DNA from 3 places in the Desulfosporosinus meridiei DSM 13257 genome. Region 2 is predicted to be linked to each of the others. Evidence: riboswitches for the same ligand, from Rfam matches in the RefSeq annotation. Region 2 holds a riboswitch; each other region holds the start of a gene.
The links. A riboswitch is a leader RNA that binds a small molecule or an ion and turns the genes downstream of it on or off. The one in region 2 is predicted to bind cobalamin.
Positions count from the first base shown of each region.

Region 1: another riboswitch for cobalamin. It lies ahead of DESMER_RS17015 (ABC transporter ATP-binding protein); the one in region 2 lies ahead of DESMER_RS02785 (class I SAM-dependent methyltransferase).
Region 3: another riboswitch for cobalamin. It lies ahead of cobT (nicotinate-nucleotide--dimethylbenzimidazole phosphoribosyltransferase); the one in region 2 lies ahead of DESMER_RS02785 (class I SAM-dependent methyltransferase).

Region 1 covers NC_018515.1:3,684,259-3,687,534, reverse strand. Annotated here, with positions in the region: gene pdxR (MocR-like pyridoxine biosynthesis transcription factor PdxR) at 1-770, shown strand, start outside; cobalamin riboswitch at 902-1,075, shown strand; gene DESMER_RS17015 (ABC transporter ATP-binding protein) at 1,141-2,679, shown strand; gene DESMER_RS17010 (energy-coupling factor transporter transmembrane component T family protein) at 2,660-3,276, shown strand, end outside.
Region 2 covers NC_018515.1:594,775-598,050, reverse strand. Annotated here, with positions in the region: gene DESMER_RS02790 (AraC family transcriptional regulator) at 1-586, opposite strand, end outside; gene DESMER_RS02785 (class I SAM-dependent methyltransferase) at 896-1,642, opposite strand; cobalamin riboswitch at 1,862-2,050, opposite strand; gene DESMER_RS02780 (DUF3842 family protein) at 2,108-2,521, opposite strand; gene DESMER_RS02775 (FmdE family protein) at 2,994-3,276, shown strand, end outside.
Region 3 covers NC_018515.1:1,509,850-1,513,125, reverse strand. Annotated here, with positions in the region: gene DESMER_RS06965 (ParM/StbA family protein) at 1-903, opposite strand, end outside; cobalamin riboswitch at 1,092-1,278, shown strand; gene cobT (nicotinate-nucleotide--dimethylbenzimidazole phosphoribosyltransferase) at 1,393-2,472, shown strand; gene cobU (bifunctional adenosylcobinamide kinase/adenosylcobinamide-phosphate guanylyltransferase) at 2,500-3,135, shown strand; gene cobS (adenosylcobinamide-GDP ribazoletransferase) at 3,142-3,276, shown strand, end outside.

The DNA.
Region 1 (3,276 bases), 1.8 Mb from region 2:
TGGAGGACTTTATAGTTCGCTATCGGCCAAAATTGTTTTATAGTATACCGACCTATCAAAATCCCACCGGAAGGGTTATGCCGGCGCAGGAGCGCCAAGATCTGATAAACTTGGCCAAACGTCATCGGCTTGTTATCGTGGAAGATGATCCCTATAGTGATCTGTATTATGACCAAAAGCCCCCTCAGTCTCTTAAAGCTTTAGATTCTTACGGAGGAGTTGTTTATTTAGGGACATTCTCCAAAATTCTCTTCCCCGGCTTACGCACCGGCTATCTGGCAGGCCCGCCTGTTTTGATTAACCGCCTTGCCTTGGAAAAACAGTATATAGACCTCCATTCCAACAACATTGCCCAATGGTTGGTGACGATGTTTTTAAATGAAGGAAAGTTGGCTCCGCATCTGGAAACTGTGCGCAGGGAATATAAAAAACGCCGAAATGCAATGACTAAAGCTCTCCAGCGTTTGTGTGCCAACGATCTTGAATTCACTGTACCCGAAGGTGGATGTTATTTTTGGTGTAAGTTAAAACAAGCGGGCACTTCCCAGCGACTCCTCCATGAAGCAGCCAAGAACCGAATTTCTTTTGTGCCAGGAGAAGCATTCTATACAATGCCCACTCAGGATAAGGAACTTCGCCTTTGTTTTACCGCGCATAATGAAGCGGTTTTACTGGAAAGCGTCCAGCGCTTGGCCAAATCCTTAACCCAAATAACAAAAAAGAATCAAGACAATGATGTATCACCAAGTTCAGTATGGCCGATTATTTAACCTATAGAAATCTATTGTGCATAAATTACAGAATTATGCTGTATCCATCAGCAACAAGATGGGTTAAATACAGAGTGATTTATGTAACTTTTATTGACAAACTAATCAAATTATTCTATCATAAGTCTAATAGAATACATTATTGAATAGGTGCCCGCAAGGGATAATAGGGAACCAGGTTAATAATCCTGGACGGACCCACCACTGTAAGTAGATGTTGAAAATGTACATTTGCCACTGGGTAACTGGGAAGGCGTACATTCTAGTCTATAAGTCAGGAAACCTGCCTATGAAATATTGCAAAAGGACAAAGGTAAAGTTCTAGCTTATTAAGCTGGGACTTTTTTTAATTCAAACTTTAGGAGATGTCATGGAAACGATTGCTAAGATTAAAATTGAAAAACTAGTCTTTCCGCATGAAGAAAAACCAGCACTAAAAAACATCGATTTTGAGATTGTTAGGGGAGATTTCATCGTCATTACCGGAGGAGTAGCTTCTGGAAAATCCATTTTACTACATACTATAACAGGCGCAATCCCTCACTATCATGACGCGGACTTAACGGGAAAAGTCACAATCATGGGGCAAGATATTAAGAATATTCCTCTTAATAGAATGTCGAATTATGTGGGATACATGATGCAGGAGCCCCAAAATCAAATTATTAGTTTGGATGTCTACGAGGATATTGCATTTGGCCTCGGCAATCTGGAAATCCCCTTAGAGCAAATGGATCAGAGGGTTAAAACCGCCTTGCAACTTGTCGGTTTAACGGGCTATGAAAGCCGACAAACGGCTGCTCTTTCAGGTGGTCAAGCCCAACGAGTCGTTCTGGCTGGTGTTTTAGCCCTCAATGCCCCTATTCTAATTCTAGACCAGCCGACGGCTGAACTTGATCCACAAGGCCGCAATGACCTTTATAAGCGGTTAGGTCAGTTGAATAAAACTCAGAATTTAACCATTGTTTTAGTCATGGATCGAATTGAAGAAGTCCTCAACTATGCCAACAGAGTCCTCTATATTCGAGCAGGTGAAATTGTTAAAGAGTATTTACCAGAAGCATACTACATGGAGCAAATGAAGCATCGAAGAGGAAGGATAAAACACCTCTCCTCCTCCAACAAGGATCAAAGTAGGCCCAATGAAATTATTGCAAAAATTTCGAATGTCACCTACCTATACAAAAACAATTTACTAGGTTGTGAAGATATTAATTTAGAAATCTATAAGGGCGATTTTTTATCAGTTATTGGTTTAAATGGTTCCGGAAAATCGACCTTGGCTAAGCTGATTATCGGTCTACTGAAGCCCTCAAAAGGCGAAATTAAAGTGTTTGACCAGCCTTTGAATAAAGGGAAACTGGCAGAGATCCGTTCCCAGGTGGGATTTCTGTTTCAAAACCCTGACTATCAGATCTTTGCAAGCACCGTAGAAGAAGAAGTTGGATTTTCTCTGAAGTTAAGGGGGGAACAAAATGAAGTAATCGGACAAAAGATTGATGAGTCTCTCAAGTTTGTGGGACTACTGGATTATAAGAATATACACCCTCATCGCTTAAGCCGTGGTCAGCGCCAGCTTTTAGCATTGGCCTCCATCCTCGTCAGTGATCCAGAGTTCATTATTGCCGACGAACCAACTTCAGGTCTTGACGAAAACCAAGGGTATATGATCATGGACAAACTCCGTCACTTATCAAAAAATGGTCACACAATCCTACTTATATCCCACGACTTGACCATGGCAAAAGACTATTCCAACAGGCTAGTCGCCCTGCATAAAAATCGTATTCAACTTGATATATCGAGAAGAGATCTCGATCAACATCTTGATACACTTAAAGCCATTGGTTTGAATTTTCATAACCCTATTTCTTTCAGGGAGGTGGAAGATGGGTCTCTCCAAGCTTGATCCCAGAACTAAGCTGGCCTGGTATGTTCTGATGATCAATTTTTCACTGATTAGTGGGACTGCTGTTCAGTTAAGTATTGTTTTATTAGTGGAGGTTATGGCCTCGCTAGTCTGGATGGGTTCCTTAAAGCGGTATAAAGCCATGATTGTGATTTTATTGCTTTTAGGACTTCAGATATTGGTCGTACAGCTGATCTTCTGCCGAGAAGGCGTTCTAATCTACCAATGGGGCATTCTGAAAATATACAGTCAAGCCCTGCCACTAGCAATCACCGGTATACTCAAGGCTAGCATTATTGTTTTGGCAAGTATGCATTTTTTCACATCTTCCTCACCCCAAGAGTTTACCTTGATGCTGATAAAATTTAAGATCCCTTACCGATTTGCTATGTTGGTAGGACTGAGTGCCCGATTCCTTCCACTCATGAAAGCTGAATATATATCAATAATTGATAGCCAACGTGCTCGGGGTCTCAAAATGGAAAGTGCATGGGACAATCTCAAAGGTATTTTTCCAACCTTTCTGCCATTTTTATACCGCTCAGTTCGACGCGCCACTGAAACTGCCTTGGCCATGGAGTTAAGAGGCTACGGACG
Region 2 (3,276 bases):
CGAAGAAGTAGGAAAGATCACCGTCTTTCTCTTCAGGATGAAACCACATGCCGATCTGATCGGCTCCACCTCCAGCCAGTTTGTCGTAATCCTCATAACTTACTGAGGAAAAATCGGAACCTAACCAATAAGCTCCCAATTTAATGAGCTCTGCCTTATTCCCTTCTCTCGGTGCTATGGAATAGCCTACTGCCTTAAACCCGTCTTTTTGGGCTATGGTTACCTGCATGTCTTTTTCCCCTTTCTTGTTACCTTTTATCCTCTGGCCCTTGGACCTGCGGTATGTGCTTGCGCTCATGCCAAATTCCCGGCGAAAGGCTTTGGAAAATCCGGAGGGCGTCTCAAAGCCTAAGGCCAAAGCAATATTGGTGATCTGTTCCCCATTGTCAAGCGCTTCCAGCGCTTTTTGCAAACGCCTTTTGCGTAAGTATTCACCTACAGGCATATCATTGCAAACTCGGAAAACGTGGCAAAAGTGGTAAAATGAATACCCCAGCAACTCAGCCAGCCGGCGTGGCGAGATGTCCTCACAGATATGAGCCTCGATGTAGTTGAGGCATCGTTCCATATCCGTTTTGTAGTTCATGCTTTTACCACCTCACAGCTACATTATAGCAAAGCAACCTTTGATTGACTTTTCCATCCTTGCGGAGTTTTGCTGATATACAAAACTTGGCTTGCGCCCAAAGACACTGTCTTTGCACGAATTAACCTCCTTGCAGTCCTCGGACACAGGCGGAAGCCTTAGTTGCAGTTATGCTGCTGAAAGTATGCAACGCAAGTTATACTTTCTGATCAGTATTTAAAAAGACCCACAGTAAAAACCATGGGTCTTTTCTTTTCCAGGAACTATTTCTTTGGATTTGCAGGCTGCAAGGATTATTGCGAAGAGGGTTTATTTTTCTCCACCGACTAAAAACAGAGGGGTAGACCTATACACAACCTTGTCGTCCTCATTCCAAACCTTGTCGGAAATGTTTGTGTTAATAAAAATTTCTTTGAATCCCACTTCAAGCAAAGCACCTACATCCCAGTGAGGACGCAGGCGGGAACTTAGGAAGAGATCTTTGGCTATCCGCTCCCCTTCTTGCGGGTCAACATGTCCTGGGCGATGAATCCCTCTCCGTTCAGCCTCAGCCATGTCTTCCAGGTAGCTAGCCTGTCGTTCGGGGTCGTGCAAGCGCAAGCTCCAATTGGCATCGAAAACCAGCAACCTCCCTCTACGCTTGAGAACCCTATACCATTCTCTGTAGGCAGTCTGAGGATCATAAAGAGTCCACGTCAGATTTCGGCAAAGAATCAGATCAAAGGTATTATCGGCAAACGGAAGCGTATGAGAATCCATGACCAGGAATTCTGCATGCAAACCCAACTGTTCCAGATTCTTCTGCGCTTCCAGCAGCATGTTTTGGGAACAGTCTACAGCCGTTACATTAAACCCCATTTCCGCCGTCAGGAGAGTAAAAAAACCTGGTCCGGTGCCGATATCCAGCACTCTTAGGGGATTACCCGCCGGTCTATAGTGCTCAAGCAAATCTGACCAGGCTAGTTTCTTAAAGCTGTTCACCTCTTGCCATATTCCTTCACTGTAGCGGGAGGCTTCCCCCTCCCAATATTTTTCAATCCTATTTTGCATGTCCATTGCTTTCACTCCGTTTCTTCAAATCATAGGTCTGCTTGAGATCCTCCCCGCCTCAGAGGAGAGTCATCAATTAAATTAAAAATGACAAGTCGCGAAGTTTAGTTTGAAGAACAATAAAAAAAGCTCTCTACCTCCCTGAAAGGGTAAAAAGCTTAACCTGCATCAGGTACTTACAGTAACCCGAAAACAAAGTCCACCCCCCTAACACCCCGTAAGGTAGTTTTAACCCTGGCTTAAGCAGGTCTCCTGGCTCAAGATCATCGTCTGCTCACGTCTTCCCGGAAACATTTCCGGTGACACAGGTGAGAAAACTCCCTCATACAGTGGCGGGCACCGCGTCAGCTTCTACTGACTTCCCTTTTCAATTCCTTCCTTCAGGAAAGAATCACTTATTCCAGTATTATTTTGTCTATATTACCACAAAACAGAAGATTCTGTATAGACTGAAGCCTCTATACTCCTTTACTATTTGGTACTCATTCGTTCCTCCACCTCGTTCACCAAAGCTTCTATCTGGTGAGGGAGAGGGCTGCGGGGTATGCCCACCAGCTGAATGCTTCCGCGTTGGATGGGCAGCAGTAACTTTTCTGCTTGGCTGGCAGAAAGAGCCGCAGCTATGCCGGAGGTTATTTCTCCCAACATTCCGTAGACCAACATGATTCCTATAGATCCAACAATAATGTCTACCCGATCTGCATTGTAGCAAATGGCCGACTCCCCGGAAGCCCCTTCTGTAGCTCCTGCCCGCACCATTGCACCCGTAGCAAGAGCATTTGTTCCCAGGGCCAGAATATTAAGTTCAGGGAATCGCTTGCGCAGCTGCTCCACAATATGTTTGCCAATACCTCCGCCCTGTCCGTCAATAACTGCTATCCGCATCATACTCTCCTCATTTTTTGCTCCAAATTTTTGGGGAGGTGTACGCCTTCAGGCATCTGCCCTTAGGGTTTTGCTGCCCTTTAACACAATAAAAGACCACCAAGCAGACTCTACTGAGCCAAACCTCCATGGTCTTGCATCCCCTTCATGAGTTTGCATTACGGTATTAATCCTTTCCGCGTCAGCTTCCAGTAATTTCATCTTACCATGAAATAGCAAAAAATGTATAGCCCAAAATATCTTCTCAGAAAAACATTTTTATGTAATACTGCCTTTCCTCTATTGATCGTTTTAATTATTTTGAAAATTTCCGGCAGGAATTCAAAGGATCTTGTAGAATACTAATTTTTATCATAAGTACACCCATTCATGAAGGTGTTGGTGAAGACCATGGAGGTCTGACTTGGATAGGTCAGTTTTCCCTTGGTCTTTTTTATTATGAAATTTAATATGAAAAAGGGGGATTAAATTTATGTGCAGAGTCCAAACACAGTGGGAAAGAGCAGTAGAATTTCACGGGCATGAGTGCCCAGGGCTGGCAATCGGCTACAAAGCTTGCGAAGCCGCCATTAAGAAGCTGGGGATTCGGTTTTCTGCGGATGAAGAAATTGTCTGCGTCACTGAAAACGATGCTTGCGGAGTTGATGCTGTACAGGTGATCACCGGCTGTACTTTTGGTAAAGGGAATCTTTTGTACAAAGGCACAGGCAAAATGGCCTTCAGCTTTTTTAACCGCTCCAATGGCGAAAGCCTGA
Region 3 (3,276 bases), 920 kb from region 2:
GCGAGTAATATCCGTTCCCAACTGGGTCAGCATACTCTTCATAATCGGATTAAGATTGATGGTTCCATTATTCCAGGGATACAGGCCGCCATTAACCCTGAAAATTTTATCCAGCTCTTTATCATCTGTTTCAAGGGGATTAGCATGACTGCTGGTCAGTTCTTTGAGCTTTTCAGCCACACCAATATAAGCCCACTTTAACCCTTTTTCAATACTAAAGGAGTTCGGAGGATCGAGCATAACTCCATCATAGAAAGTAGCAATATCCGTAGTTCTAAACCCCGGATCAATGACCACAACGTACCCGCTAAACAACTTAGGACTAGTTGGGATTCCGTAATCATTAAGAGTTTCCTTAATAAAAACGCCATAACTTTGGGGAAGTACACGAGAGCGCAAAATGTTGAGCTGACGGGTCATTCCTTCCAAGGGCCCGGAACGGAACATGACTGAAAAAGAGCCTTTCAACTCAGCTTCATATTTGTCCTTTAGGGATGCATAGTATTTAACAGGAACGCCGGTTCCCAGGTAGACATTCGCTTTGGGACTCTTTTGAGCAAGGGCTAAAGCGACCACCAATAAGGCAGTAGCTTCTTCATCCGAGGATTTGTCCTCGTCCCAACAATAATGGGCTTCGTTGGGATTTAAGCTTTCCGCTAAACTCCCCATAAAATAATGCTTCTCTACACCCGTGGAGTTATTCTTAACAATCACGTCCAAGGATGCTATTTGAGTTTGTAAATCAGACCCCTTACCAATTAAGGTATTACCTAATGTTGAAAAAATTCGTTCATTGCCTTTACAAATGACAGCGGGAAATAAAACCTTTGTTTCACCTGTATCTAGTTTAATCGCTCCAAATCCAGGATCCGCTCCAGCTACTAGGATATCACTTTCAAACACACCGGTTCCTCCTATTCGTCCAATAACAGTCTATTTTCTATAAAACAGTCTATAAAAATTGAAAAAGTACGTGCTTACTAATACCTACCATTATATACGAAGGAAACTCTCTTGTAAAAATCTGTGTCAAAGAATTCTCTAATATTTTCCTTGAGATTCAAAAAAAGTTGTGCTATTCTAAAATAAATTAATACCCTACATTTTAGGTGCCCCTAAGGGAGAATAGGGAAGTTCGGTAAGTTATACTATAACAAATCCGACGCGGACCCACCACTGTATTCGATGAGCTTCGTGAACCACTGGTTTTTCCGGGAAGGTTGACGAGCAAAGCGATGAATCGATAGCCAGGAGACCTGCCTAAAGATGTTTATGTCTTTTCATTATTTTATGGGAAGCAGCGGTGATGACGGTAAAGTCCCGACTACAGTTTATTTGTGGTCGGGACTTTTCTATTTTGAAAATTATTATAAAATAGGGGGAGGAAATTATATGGAAAGCTTCACCGAAGAACAACTCTACACTCAATTACAAAAACTAATTTCGGACATCAAAGGTCTGGACCAAGAAGCAATGGATCAAATTCAAGGGCGTTTAGATTCTCTCACAAAGCCCCAAGGAAGTCTGGGCCAGTTAGAACATATTGCCAAGCAACTTGGTGGGATTCAACGAACCTCCAAGCCGATAATTCAAAAGAAAGCCGTTCTCACAATGGCAGGAGATCACGGTGTCGTTGAAGAAGGAGTAAGTGCCTTTCCCCAAGAAGTAACTCCTCAGATGGCCTATAACATTATGAATGGCGGCGCAGCCATCAATGTCTTAGCGCGGCAGGCAAATGCCGAGGTCTTTTTAACAGATGTAGGTATTGCCTTCCCGATAGAGGGACAACTTATTCAAAAACGCGTAGCCAATGGCACCAAAAACATGACTAAAGGTCCGGCTATGTCACGTTATGAAGCTTTGCAAGCTCTCCTGGCCGGTGCCTCAGTGGCGGAGGAAAAGATTCGTGAAGGCTATAACCTCTTTGCCACCGGGGAACTGGGAATTGGCAATACTACCCCCAGTTCTGCCATTGTTGCTTTATTAACTAATTCTCCTATCGAAGAAGTTGTCGGACGGGGGACAGGCATTGACGATGAGGGAATCATAAGAAAACGCCGGGCTATTGAAAAAGCCATTGAGGTCAATCAGCCGGACACCTCGGATGCTCTAGATGTTCTTAGCAAAGTCGGGGGCTTAGAAATCGCCGCAATTGCCGGTTCCATCCTGCAAGCTGCTGCCAGCCATGTTCCCATTGTCATTGATGGCTTTATCTCCACTGCTGGGGCACTCATTGCGGCTAAACTTGCTCCACAATCCATTGCTTATATGATCCCTTCTCACGGTTCAATGGAAATAGGCCACCGTAAAGCTTTGGCCGGTCTGGGCCTCGATCCTGTGCTCAACCTTAATATGAGGCTTGGCGAAGGAACAGGTGCAGCCTTGACCTTTTATTTCGTAGAAGCAGCTCTTCGTATCATCGAGGAAATGGCTACCTTCGCCGATGCGGGAGTTAGCGAAAAATCCAGCTAATATTAACTACGGGGAGTCGATGAACCTATGTCTCAGTTTACACTCATCACAGGTGGTGCTCGGAGCGGCAAGAGCTCTTTTGCAGAACTTCTTGCTGCTCAGGACAATCGTCCGGTCATTTACATTGCAACAGCCCAAATCTGGGATGGGGAAATGGCTATTCGGGTTAAAAAACACCAACAGCAGCGTCCCTCCTCTTGGCGGCTCATCGAAGAGCCCTTGGAAATTGGGCAAACCTTAACTCAACTTAAAGATGAGGAGGGAGTCATCCTTCTTGATTGTGTCACTCTTTGGCTTACAAATATGCTCCTAGCCGGACAAGCCGAACACTCAAGTCAGGAAGCATATGAATCAGAATCAACTCCCGATTCCCCAGATCACTCCCATCTTTATAACCATGTAGAGCCGAAAGTCTTGGCTGCGGTTAAAGAAGTTGCAGGTCTTGCTCAAGAGATTAAACCGAAGGTCATCTTTGTCAGCAACGAAGTAGGACAAGGGATAGTCCCCGAAAACCCCTTAGCTCGGGCCTACAGGGATTTAGCCGGACGAAGCAATCAGATATTGGCCAGAAGTGCTGACCATGTGTATATGGTTATCGCCGGTTTACCTATGGATTTGAAAACCTCCGGCGAGAAGCTGCTTGCTTCTCTGCACAAGGAGTGATTATAAATGCGCGGGCTTCTGATTGCTCTGACTTTTTTCACTCGCATCCCTTTACCTGTTCCCCAAGACATCACAACAGAAGAATTCACACGAAGCTATCGCTTCTATCCCCTAGTGGGGTTGATCATTGGTCTGCTCCTC